DNA from 4 places in the Shewanella sp. FeAMO genome. Region 3 is predicted to be linked to each of the others. Evidence: predicted binding sites of a transcription regulator. Region 3 holds the regulator's gene; each other region holds the start of a gene.
The links. The regulator sigma-54, encoded in region 3, starts transcription at its own class of promoters, with help from an activator protein. The targets are predictions, from matches to a motif close to GTTGGCACGNNNNTNGNNT.
Positions count from the first base shown of each region.

Region 1: the regulator sigma-54 is predicted to act here: its motif matches at 1,629-1,647, upstream of flgF (flagellar basal-body rod protein FlgF).
Region 2: the regulator sigma-54 is predicted to act here: its motif matches at 1,628-1,646, upstream of ACWAU4_RS09330 (FimV/HubP family polar landmark protein).
Region 4: the regulator sigma-54 is predicted to act here: its motif matches at 2,145-2,163, upstream of ACWAU4_RS06830 (YggN family protein).

Region 1 covers NZ_CM132201.1:1,680,792-1,683,979, forward strand. Annotated here, with positions in the region: gene flgD (flagellar hook assembly protein FlgD) at 1-101, shown strand, start outside; gene flgE (flagellar hook protein FlgE) at 156-1,517, shown strand; gene flgF (flagellar basal-body rod protein FlgF) at 1,684-2,427, shown strand; gene flgG (flagellar basal-body rod protein FlgG) at 2,439-3,188, shown strand, end outside.
Region 2 covers NZ_CM132201.1:2,076,492-2,079,679, reverse strand. Annotated here, with positions in the region: gene ACWAU4_RS09330 (FimV/HubP family polar landmark protein) at 1-1,612, opposite strand, end outside; gene ACWAU4_RS09325 (aspartate-semialdehyde dehydrogenase) at 1,788-2,804, opposite strand; gene ACWAU4_RS09320 (4-phosphoerythronate dehydrogenase) at 2,805-3,188, opposite strand, start outside.
Region 3 covers NZ_CM132201.1:4,120,477-4,123,664, forward strand. Annotated here, with positions in the region: gene lptA (lipopolysaccharide transport periplasmic protein LptA) at 1-484, shown strand, start outside; gene lptB (LPS export ABC transporter ATP-binding protein) at 481-1,209, shown strand; gene ACWAU4_RS18540 (RNA polymerase factor sigma-54) at 1,305-2,768, shown strand; gene hpf (ribosome hibernation promoting factor) at 2,800-3,087, shown strand; gene ptsN (PTS IIA-like nitrogen regulatory protein PtsN) at 3,090-3,188, shown strand, end outside.
Region 4 covers NZ_CM132201.1:1,510,057-1,513,244, forward strand. Annotated here, with positions in the region: gene glsB (glutaminase B) at 1-332, shown strand, start outside; gene ACWAU4_RS06830 (YggN family protein) at 2,226-3,029, shown strand.

The sequences.
Region 1 (3,188 bases), 2.4 Mb from region 3:
TGACCAGTGTATCGCTCAACTCGGCCAGTGGTGCCGTGTTGAACTTAAGAGGTATTGGCGGGATCAGACTGGCCGACGTGCTGGCTGTTTCCGAAGTTTAATTCTGTTTCTGCCCCGGCTGCGCCGGACAGTATCTGAAAATCATGAGGTGAATTATGTCTTTTAACATTGCTCTGAGTGGGATTGCTGCGGCGCAGAAAGATCTCAATACCACAGCCAACAATATTGCCAACGTCAATACCGTCGGCTTTAAAGAATCCCGGGCCGAGTTTGCCGATGTTTACGCCAGCTCGATTTTCTCCAACGGCAGAACCACTGTGGGCGGCGGTGTGACCACCACTCAGGTGGCGCAGCAGTTCCACCAGGGTAACCTGAACTCCACCAACAATGCGTTGGATTTGGCGATCAACGGTGGCGGTTTCTTCGTGACCTCTCCCAATGTGGGCAGTCAGGATTACTCTTTCACCCGCGCCGGTGCCTTCAAGCGTGATGAAAACGGTTTCCTGGTCGATGCCGCAGGTAACTTCCTGCAGAGCTTCCCTGTCGATAAAGACGGCAACTCCACCTCTGTGAGTTTGACCACTACCAAGCCGGTGCAGATCCCGGATACTGCCGGTAGCCCGCAGAAGACCAATAATGTCGGCATCAGCATGAACCTGGATTCCACCCAGACCACCAAAGATCCGGCGCTGTTTGACCCATCCAAGTCAGACACTTTCAACAACTCAACCGCAGTGACCATTTATGACTCCCTGGGTAACTCCCACACCTTGACCACCTATTTTGTGCGTCCGGACAATGGCGCCTACACGGGCGAGAGTAACTGGGTGGCTTATTATGCTATCGACGACAAGCCGGTCAATCTGGGCGGCGCCGCTGGCAGCTACCAGACAGATACTGATGGTGACGGTAACCCGGATGGTACAGGCACAGCGCAAACTGCTGGTGGCTGGACTGGCGCAGTGCTCAAGTTCAACGATGTCGGCGGTTACATAGGTTCAGATCCTGCGGTGATCACCACAGAGCAGTTGGGTGTTGGCGGTGCCAATGTTCTCGGCCCTGCGGCGGACGGAACCCAGACAATAACCATAGACTTCAACAACCCGACCCAGTTCTCGGAAAAGTTCAACGCCACTGAATTGACGCAGGATGGGGTGACTGTGGGTCGTCTGACCAATGTGGAAGTGGGTACAGACGGGTTGATCTCAGCGAAATACAGCAATGGCTCGACCGTGCCTTTGGCGCGGGTGGCACTGGCGCGTTTCTCCAATGAACAGGGTCTGAGCCAGGTAGGTAACACCTCCTGGAAAGCGAGCCTGGACTCAGGTGCAGCGCTGGCCGGTGAGGCCAACAGTGGCGTGTTCGGCAGTATCCGTTCCTCAACGCTGGAACAGGCCAACGTCGACCTGACCACTGAGCTGGTGGACCTGATTTCGGCTCAGCGTAACTTCCAGGCCAACTCCCGTACTCTGGAAGTGAACAATACACTGCAGCAGACAGTGCTGCAGATCCGCTAATCCTTCCTGCGCAAGACATTGCCGCTACGGCAATGTCTTGCCGCTTCTCCCTGTACACACCCCCAAGTTACTGAAGTTCTTCTGTTGTCACTGCGCTCGATTGCTCATTTTATTGGCACGATGTTTGCTTTTACCTGAATAGGTAAAAAGATTGACGGAGCAGCAGGTGGACAAACTTCTCTATGTCGCCATGACTGGCGCCAAACAAAACATGAATGCGCTGGCGGTTCGGGGTAACAACCTGGCCAATGCCAACACAGATGGTTTCAAGTCAGACATGGCTCAGGCCCGTGCTATGCAAGCCTTCGGTGAAGGATTGCCGACCCGGGTGTTTGCCATGACAGAGTCGCCCTCGGCCAACTTTCAGTCCGGTCCTATCAAATCGACCGGGCGGGATCTGGACATAGCCATCAAAGATCAAGGCTGGATTGCGGTGCAGGCAGCCGATGGCAGCGAGGCCTATACCCGCTCCGGCAGTCTGAGTTTTGACACCACAGGTTTACTGCGTAACGACAGGGGCAACCCGGTAATGGGCGATAACGGCCCGATAGTGCTGCCGTTGCCGATAGACAAAATCCAGATTGCCACCGACGGCACCATCTCCATTCGTCCCCAGGGCGCAACCGCAGAGGTGATTGAAGAGGTGGGCCGCATCAAGCTGGTCAACCCGGGCAATCAGAATCTGATGCGCGGTGAAGATGGTTTGTTCCGCACTCTGGACGGCAATCCGGCCGCCGCCGATCCCTTTGTGAATGTGGAAAGTGGCGCTGTGGAAGGCAGCAATGTCAATGCCGTGGATGAAATGGTCAACCTGATTGAGCTGCAACGTCAGTTTGAGCTGCAGGTAAAAATGATGAAAACCGCAGAAGAGAACGACAAGTCGTCCGCTTCATTGATGCGCATTAGCTAGGAGTAATTGATATGCATCCCGCGTTATGGATAAGTAAGACTGGGCTAGATGCCCAGCAAACAGACATCTCGGTGATTTCAAATAACGTCGCTAATGCCAGCACCATAGGCTACAAAAAGGGCCGGGCGATATTTGAAGACTTACTGTATCAGACGGTCAATCAGGCCGGTGGTATCAGTGCTTCCAACACCAAGCTGCCCAATGGCCTTAACCTGGGCGCAGGTACCAAGGTAGTGGCCACCCAGAAGATTTTCTCCCAGGGGAATCTGCAAACCACAGATAACGCGCTGGACATGATGATTGAAGGCCCGGGATTCTTTGAAATCCAGCTGCCGGACGGCACCACTGCCTACACTCGCAACGGCCAGTTCACTCTGGATGATACCGGCCAGATAGTGACTTCCGGCGCCGGCTATGTGCTGCAGCCTGCCATTACCATTCCGGACGATGCCACCAGTATTACCGTTTCCGCCGAAGGTGAAGTGTCGGTTAAAACCCCGGGTGCCGCCGAAAACCAGGTGGTGGGCCAGCTGACCATCTCTGATTTCATCAATCCGTCCGGCCTGGATCCCATAGGGCAAAACCTCTATCTGGAGACGGGCGCCAGCGGTACCCCAATTCAGGGCACGGCTTCGCTTGACGGTTTGGGCTCCATTCGTCAGGGCTCGCTGGAAACCTCCAACGTTAACGTGACCGAAGAGCTGGTTAACCTGATTGAGAGTCAGCGGATCTACGAAATGAACTCCAAAGTCATTTCGGCC
Region 2 (3,188 bases), 2.0 Mb from region 3:
GATCCAAACTCTGCAGCTCTGTGTCCAATTCAGGCTCGGGACTCTGCTCTTCGGGTTCAAGATTAAGGTTCTGTTCAAGCTCGGCTTCAAAGCTCTGGTCGAAAGCGGCCGTCACATCTTCGGGTAAGGTTTCACTGAGCTCAGGCTCTGATGCTGGAACACTTTCGGCCTGCAACTCTTCAGGAATGGTTTCCTGTTTATCGGTATCGTCCAATCCGGCCAGCAGTGAGTCCAAGTCTTCTTCAGCGGGTTCATCCTGCTCACCCGACTCCTGCTCGCCCATGGCTTCGGCCCAGAGATCATCGAGGGACTGGCCTTCATCTTCGGTCTCTTGGGTGTCATCTCCCTCTCCCGAGTCGATGAACATCTCCTGCGCCATGTCCATCTGCTCGTTGTCACTCTCAACTTCCGGCTCAGGCTGCAGCGCTGAGCTGTCGACATCCAGCAGTGAATCAATGGAATCGTCCGGATCATCATCCAGATGCACCGCCAATTCATCGTCGGCATTGGCCATCTCGGCTGTGGCCGCGCCGGCGATAGCCGCGGCAGCCATTGGAGCCGCTTCGGTCTGTGGAGCTTGGGCATCACTCTGTTTACGTCTGCGGCGCAGCATGCTCCATAGCAATAACAACAGCAGTACCGCGGGTATGGCCGCGGCCAGGGCCAGTAACAGCGGGTTGTCCATCAGGCTGCGCCAGAGGTCGTCCGGCTCATTAGCCGTAGCGCTGGCAGCTTGAAGTTGCTGCTTGAGTTCAGCGTTTTCGGCTTTGAGTTGCTGCTCCTGCTTTTTGCTGGCCTGCAGAGACTCTTCCAACACAGACAGACGCTGATTCAGTTCATCGATTTGCGCTTGCAGCCCTTGGTTATCGGTATTGGCCACTGTGAGCAGGTCCTGCGCGCGTCCCAGTTCATCGGTCAGGCTCAGATTGCGGCTCTGCAGCGCTTCAATGCTGTTGTCGTCGGCCGTTTCCGGAGTTGCTTCCGTGGCTGCTTTTTCGGTTGTGGTGGCTGGCGATTTGTCTGCAGCCACTTGAGTTGGCTCAGTCGATGGCTCACTGACCTTCGGCTGCGCGCTGTTTTCCTTGGCACTTGTAGCTACATTGGATGGCTGCGCCGCTGTTGGAGTTTGGGTGGCCGCCGTTGGCTCTTTTGCGGCTTGGCTTTCACGCTCGGGGGCTTTGGCGGTTTCAATTTTGCCATCATCTGCTTTTAGCGGCTTACCGGAAGACCAGCTCTTGTCGTCCTGCTCGGCACGGGCTCTGGCCATACTCAAGGGGATAGCCTGCATCACCTCTTTGGAAGGGATCAGCAGTATCATGCCCCGTTCCAGGCTGTTGTAATTATTGGAGGTGAAGGCGTGCGGGTTGGCCTCAAATATAGCGGCCATGACCTGATAGATGCTGACACTGGAATCCGGTCTGACTTTCTGGGCAATGCTCCAGAAGGTGTCTGATGGCGTAGTCGGACCATACTGGCGTACCTGTTGGCGCACCTGACCATCAGGGCCGGTAATTTTCAGGCCTTCTGCATGGGCGGGTTCAATGAGAGTACCTTGGTTCAGGGCAAAAAAAGCGGCCATCAGGCCAACAAGATATGAAGTGCGAAAGTTCATCCATTCTTCCCTTTCAAGCGCTGGTTTCGCCAACTGACGACTGGCTTTAGGCATTTGTATTTATTGAGATTACTATAAACCAGAAATGTCCGCCCTGCTACTGTTCACATTTGCAAAACAAAAAAAGCCTGCTGCTTGCAGGCTTTTTCAACAGAAACAAAGAGTTCTTAGAGTGTTAGAGATAATCGCGGATTAAGATCTCGCCTATCTGTACACTGTTGAGCGCCGCGCCCTTGCGGATATTGTCAGAGACCACCCAAAGATCTATGCCCAGATCGTGGGAAATATCCTTGCGCACCCGGCCGACATACACAGGGTCACTACCGGCACCTTCGGTGACAGCTGTCGGATAATCATCATCATCTTCAAACAACACCACGCCTTCGGCATCCCGCAATACCGCCTTGACTTCCGCGGCATCAACCGGCTGCAGCGTCTCGATATGAATCGCTTCCGAATGGCCATAGAACACAGGTACCCGTACCGCGGTAGGGTTCACCAAGACCTCGCTGTCGCCGAGGATCTTCTGGGTTTCCCAAACCATCTTCATCTCTTCTTTGGTGTAGCCATTTTCCATAAACTTATCTATATGCGGCAACACGTTGAAAGCTATCTGCTTATCATAAACCTTGGGCTCTGAAGGCAAGCCCTGCAGCAGCTTGGCAGATTGACCCGCCAGCTCTTCAATCGCCTTTTTGCCTGTACCGGAAACCGACTGATAAGTGGCCACATTGATACGGCTGATCCCAAAGGCATCATAGATAGGCTTGAGCGCCACCAACATCTGAATGGTTGAGCAGTTGGGATTGGCGATAATATTACGGTTACGGAAGTCGGCAATCGCCTGTGGATTGACCTCTGGAATAACCAATGGAATATCCAGGTCGTAACGGTAGTGGGAGGTGTTATCTATCACCACACAACCGGCATCGGCCGCTATCGGCGCCCACTTGGCCGAAACATCACCACCGGCAGAGAAGAAGCCTATCTGCGCCTGAGTCCAGTCGAAGCTCTCCACATCGAGGATCTCTACCTGTTTACCGTGAAAACTCACGGTTTCACCGGCGCTGCGACTGCTGGCCAGTGGAAACAGATTCGCCACCGGGAAGTTACGCTCCTCAAGGATTTCTATCATGGTTTGACCCACAGCCCCTGAGGCACCCAATACGACAACGTTAAATTCCTGCGACATTTACAGACCGACTCCTGAAAAACCTAAATGAGACAACCAATCTACCCCAGAACCCCCGGCGTTTGAAAGAGTCAAAGCACTGAATTCTCGCCTATGGCGGTGATTTTTTCTCATGTCATCAAAACCTGCGGGGTTTTTCAGCATTTTCCGGAATTTTTCATCGTCATCACGTAGATCATAAATAAATCGGCATAGAGACAATAATGCCTTTTCATCGGGCATACTGCTGATATCGAGCCGGGAATTCCAGCGCTCGGGCAATAGAGTGGCAAGCGACTTGTCCGCCGGGCGATTGAGTATCGCCATCAAGGCCTGATATAACATGAAAGTGCCCCGGGCCTTGCCTTCCAGGCTGTAACCGGCAATATGCGGGGTGCCAAACTC
Region 3 (3,188 bases):
GTCGGCAGTGGCCATTGAAGAAGATCTGCTGCAAAAAGTAGAGATCAGCGCCGCTAATCAGTTTGCCGATATCAAAAACAAGCGTGTGGTATACGGCGGGCCTGTCACAGTCACCCAGGGCAGTTTAAAACTGCTGGCCGATGAACTCACGGCTTACACAGAAGACAAGAGTGGCGAGCGGATCCTGGTGGCCAAGGGCTCACCCGCTACCTATACCCAGAAACTGGAAGACGGCCGTCTGGCCAGTGCCAAGGCCAAAGAGATCCACTACAACATAGACAGTCGTATCATGACCCTGCTGGGCCAGGCCAAAGTAGAACAAGACGGCAGCGAAGTGACCGCAGAGAAGATAGTCTACGACATCAACAAGCAGCAGCTGGAAGCGGAAAGCAGCGGCAAAGGCCAAGACAGGGTAACCACTGTTATCCAGCCGGAAAACTATCAGGATCTCAATAAGAAAGAACAGCAGCAGGAGCCGCAATGACCAGCACCCTGACGGCACAGAATCTGGCAAAGAGTTACAAGAAACGCAACGTCGTCAAAGACGTCAGCCTGTCGGTCAATACCGGCCAAATCGTGGGGCTGCTGGGCCCCAACGGGGCAGGCAAGACCACCACCTTCTATATGGTGGTTGGGTTGGTACAGAGTGACAAGGGCCGTATCTTCATTGACGACGACGAGCTGACCCTGGATCCCATGCACCTGCGTGCCCGTAAAGGCATAGGCTACCTGCCACAGGAAGCCAGTATTTTCCGCAAGCTGTCGGTGCATGACAACATCATGGCCGTGCTGCAAACCCGCAAAGAACTCAACAGCGACGAGCGCGAGGAACAACTCGAACAGTTGCTGGAAGAATTCCATATTACCCACATACGTGACAGCCTGGGGATGTCCCTCTCCGGCGGAGAACGCCGCCGAGTGGAAATCGCCCGGGCATTGGCCGCCAATCCACAGTTCATTCTGCTGGATGAGCCGTTCGCCGGTGTGGATCCCATCTCAGTTATCGATATCAAGAAAATCATCGAACAGCTTAAGTCCCGCGGTTTGGGGGTGCTGATCACAGACCACAATGTTCGCGAAACACTCGACGTTTGTGAGCGAGCCTACATAGTCAGCCATGGGCAGTTGATCGCCGAGGGCACACCCGCTGAAATCTTGGACAACCAGCAAGTGCGCGCTGTGTACTTAGGCGAACAATTCAGGCTATAGTTAGGATCATGTCATCCGGTGGCAATTCCGGGTATTATAGTTTGTTATTATTGAATTTTTTCCTTGAAAAATAACGAGTAGGGATTAGCGGTATAATGAAAGCGTCACTCCAGCTCAAACTGGGTCAACAGTTGACCATGACACCTCAGTTGCAACAGGCTATTCGCCTGCTGCAACTGTCGTCCCTTGAGCTGCAGCAGGAAATCCAGGAAGCCTTGGAAGCCAACCCTCTGTTGGAAATGGCCGAGGACAACCAGGATGACGCTATCGACGACAACCACAAGGAAAACGACGCCGGCGAGTTGAGCGCCAAGCAGGAAGATGGTTCCACGGTAGAAACCTCAGAGGCATTGAACAATGAGTCTATGCCGGATGAATTACCTATGGATACCACCTGGGACGAAGTCTTTACCGCCGCCAGCGCCTCCGGGCCGGCCATGGGCCGTGAAGATGATATGCCCTTCCAGGGTGAAACCAGCGAAGGTCTCTATGAACATCTGGAATGGCAGAAGAACCTGACCCCGTTTTCCGATACCGACGACGCCATTGCCACCGCCATTATTGATGCCATCGACGAGCAGGGCTATCTGACCCAGAGCACAGAGGAGATCCTCGAAGCCATGGGCAACCCTGAGATTGAGCTCGATGAAGTCGAGGCAGTACTCAAGCGGATCCAGCACTTCGATCCTGTCGGCATCGCCTCCAGAGATCTGCGCGAATGCCTGCTGATCCAGTTGCAACAGTTCAACGCAGACACCCCGCATCTGGCCGACGCCCGCTTGTTGATTGACGAACATCTGGATCTCATTGCCGCCCGTGATTTCCGCACCCTGATGCGCAAGACCAAGCTCAAGGAAGATCAGCTGCGTGACGCCATCAACCTGATTCAGAGCCTCAATCCCCGCCCCGGCTTGCTGGTGCAGCCGATGGACGAGGAATATGTGATCCCTGATGTCAGTGTCTGGAAGAAAAACGGCCGCTGGGTAGTAGAACTCAACCCGGACTGTATGCCCAAACTCGGGATCAATCAGCAGTATGCGGCTATGGCTCGTAGCGCCCGCAGTCAATCAGACAGCCAGTTTATTCGAGGTCATCTTCAGGAAGCCAAATGGTTTATCAAGAGCCTGGAGAGCCGCAACGACACCCTGCTCAAGGTGGCCAACTGTATAGTGCAGTTCCAGCAGGGATTTTTTGAATATGGTGAAGAGGCCATGAAACCCATGGTGCTCAACGATATTGCCGAAGCGGTCGAGATGCATGAATCGACCATCTCCAGGGTCACCACTCAAAAGTATATGCATACCCCCAGGGGAATATTTGAATTGAAGTACTTCTTCTCCAGCCATGTCGGCACCGAAGATGGCGGAGAATGCTCTTCCACGGCGATCAGGGCTTTTATCAAGAAGCTCGTGGCAGCGGAAAACCAGAAGAAGCCTTTGAGCGACAGCAAGATGGCGCAACTTCTGGCAGAACAGGGAATCAACGTTGCAAGACGCACCATAGCCAAGTATCGCGAGGCTATGATGATACCACCGTCGAACCAGCGTAAGAGTTTATAAATCCACAGTTGGAAATTGGAGGAATCTTTCTATGCAAATCAACCTGACAGGACATCATATCGAGATCACCGACTCACTGCGTGACTACGTGGAAAGTAAGTTTTCTAAACTTGAACGCCATTTCGAACAGATCAATAATGTGCACGTTGTGCTCAATGTACAAAAACTGCAACAGATAGCCGAAGCCAAGATCCACCTCACAGGCGGCGAAGTCTATGCAACTTCTGAACATGCCGACATGTATGCCGCCATCGACGTTCTGATTGATAAATTGGATCGTCAGGTCATTAAACACAAAGAAAAGCTGACAAAACACTAACGATGGAACTGAGTACCATCCTGCGGCCGGAGTGCACTACCTGTGCCACTCCGGGCAGTAAGAAAAAGGTACTGGAGCTGATTAGCGATCTCGCTAGCGCC
Region 4 (3,188 bases), 2.4 Mb from region 3:
TGAAAATGAGCTGCGCCGATCTTTCCCGGGCCATGATGTATCTGGTCCAAGGCGGTAAGGCATTGGATGGCAAAGAGCTGATATCACGGCTGCAGAGCCGCAGACTCAATGCGCTCCTGGCCACATCCGGGCTTTATGATGGCGCCGGTGAGTTTGCCTACCGGGTCGGCATGCCGGGCAAGAGTGGTGTCGGTGGTGGCATAATCGCTGTGATCCCCGGTGACATGTCCATCTGTGTCTGGTCGCCAGAGCTTGACCGCAGCGGCAACTCACTCGCTGGTACGGCAGCGCTGGAGCAACTCAGGCTGGCCGTTGGCCGCTCAATCTTCTGATCCCAAAGGCAGCATTCCGCTGCCTTTGTTTTTTACGCCATACCATAGCTTTCAGCCTAAAGTTGCATATTAAGCGCTTGCCGGGTTTCCGGCGACGGATGTTTCTCATTGCCTGCCGCAGGCTTATGCACAGGCGATCCTGTGACTCGGCGTTAATACGTCCTTGTAGCCTCGACGAAAACATCTGACCTACAGGGACGTAGGAAATGCCGAATTTGTCTGGAACAAAATTCGGCCCTGTTTTCGACGGTCACAGTTCCGCCTGTGCCTGGGAAATAGGCGTATGTTAGTGGGTATATAAGCAATTTCAAGCAACGCTATGATTGCAGAATTGCACCAACTCCCGCTCGAAGTGGCCGCAGGGCGTTGATGATAATCGCGTAGCGAGGCATGGATGCCGAAGCAGCGCCAGTCGAATCAGGGATGAGCGTCTGGCGCGATAGCGAATTGGCATCATAAGCACAAGGGGGTTTCCGCTGCGTCGCGGGTCGCAGGGGGGTTGGAAAGGGGGCGAGTCGATACAGCCCCCTTTCCTCGGGTGTGGGGTGAAGCTCCACGACTTTAGGCCGCTGGTACAGCGGCTATCATGGCTGCCAGCTAAAAGTTACTAAGGGCCTCCGGCGACGGATGTTTCTCATTGCCTGCCGCAGGCTTATGCACAGGCGATCCTATGACACGCTGTTAACCCATCCTTGGGCGCTCGACGAAAAAGTCCCTGTTTTCGACGGTCACAGTCCCGCCTGTACCTGGAATTAGGCGTATATCTGCAGCTGAATACGACACTTTGGGATGAGGAATTGCACCGACTCCCCCTCGGTGTCGCCGAAAGCCGTTGGCGCAAATAACATAGCTGAGGCATGGATGCCGAAGCAGCGACAGTCGAATCAGGGATGAGCGTCTGAAGCGATAGTTATTTGCGCCATTAGGCCGAGGGGCTTTCGACACCGTGTGGGGCGGCAAGGGAGATCCAAGAGGGGATTGCTGTTGATCCCTTCTTGGTCGGGTGTGGGGCGAAGCTCCACGACTTTAGGCTGCTGGCACAGCGGCTATCATAGCTTTTAGCTAAAAGTTACTAATTAGTATTGGCAGGGCCTCCGGCGACGGATGTTTCTCATTGCCTGCCGCAGGCTTATGCACAGGCGATCCTGTGACTCGCTGCAAGTACATCCCTGTAAGCTCTGCCTCGCCATCCCTGGCTCGGAAGGTCACAGTTCCGCCTGTGCCTGAAAATGAGGTGTATGTCTGCGGGCATATAGGTCGCTTCAAACAAGTTAGCTCTTACAGAATTGCACCGACTCCCCTTCGGAGCCGCCGCTGGCGTTGTTGCAAATTGGCGTAGCCGAGACAGGGATGTCGAGGCTCGAAGGTCGAGCAAGGCGAATGTTGCGAAGCGACAAGTTCATGAGCGCGAGCCAAGGAAGGCGAGCTGGCCCTTATGCATGGATGCGTTTGGCGAGTCCTGAGTGTAGCCAATTTGTTTCATAAGCCAGCGGGGATTTCGGCTACGTCGGGGTGTCCTTGGGGATGCAAGGGGCTTTGGACAAGCAAAGCCTCTTGCTCGGTGTGGTGTGGAACACCACGACTTTAGGCTGCTGGCACAGCGGCTATTATGGCTTTTAATCCCGAATGCAGTGAAGAAAAGGAACAGTCTAGGCCATCCAGAGCTTTCCCTGTTAAACCTTTCTTTGGTTTCTTGTGTCTTATTCATCATAACGGCTACAAGTTGGTAAAATTTGCCACTCCTAGATGGTGGATTTTCATATTCTGCTGCCATACTTGATGTTTATTCTTTTAGTATCAGTTGATTATAACTTTGGCACAAAGTCTGCTTTATTCTGAGCCATAAGCGGTAACCAAGTTTACTCGGCAGATTAAAACGAGAGGGAAGACAGAATGAAACAAGCAATTGGTGGAATATCTTTGGTGTGTGCACTGTTTGCGGCGGCGCCTGCTATGGCGATCAACTTTGAGCCAAGAGATGAGCAATGCGAGATGTCACTCAACTACGACATATCACTGGAACCCAAGAAGCTGAGTGTCAGTAATCAAGGGAAAGAACACTATCGAATTGAGCCGGGCCGCCTTTATGTGGAAGGTGAAGAAGTGGCCTTGAATGCCGAGCAGAGCAAGCTTGTCAACGAGTACTCGGATGCCATGGCTCAGCAGTTACCCGAAGTTATCTCTTTGGTGGAAGATGCCGTCACCATGGCGAGCGAGGCCGTGAGCATGGCTCTGACACCACTCTTGGGTGATGCCGCCGGTGCCAAGTTGGATGAAACCATGGACAGTCTGCAACAGCGAGTCTATGAAGTGGCTCATCGCAATGGTGACCAGTACTTCCTCGGGGCCACTGAAGAGTCGCTGGAAAACGCCTTTGGTGATGAGTTTTCCAAAGAAATAGAGCAACTGGTACAGCAGTCGCTAGGCAGTTTGATGATGGCCATGGGCAGCGCCATGATGTCAGGTGAGGGCGAAACCTTTGATGAGAAGATCAATGCCTTCAGCCAGAAGATGGAAAAGATGGGCAAGGATATTGAAGTGCAAATGGAGTCCCGCGCCCAGGAGATGGAGCAGAGAGCCGACGCGCTTTGCGACAACTTCCAACGTTTGGTGGTGCTGGAAGACAAGTTACGCAAGCAGATCCCTGAACTGGGCGAATTCCAGGTACTGTCCGGCAAGGTTGAACTGCAGCAATAAGATTTAAGCTGGTGATTCCCCCTGTATCTTCCCCTCCCTTGATACAGGGGTTTTTTATTGATTATCTGTTGATTATGCCATCACTGCGGCGGTTTTTTTGGCTCAAGGCTATCCTTGGGTTAGAGTCAATAAGAAAGAATTGGTATACTTCGCAAAAAT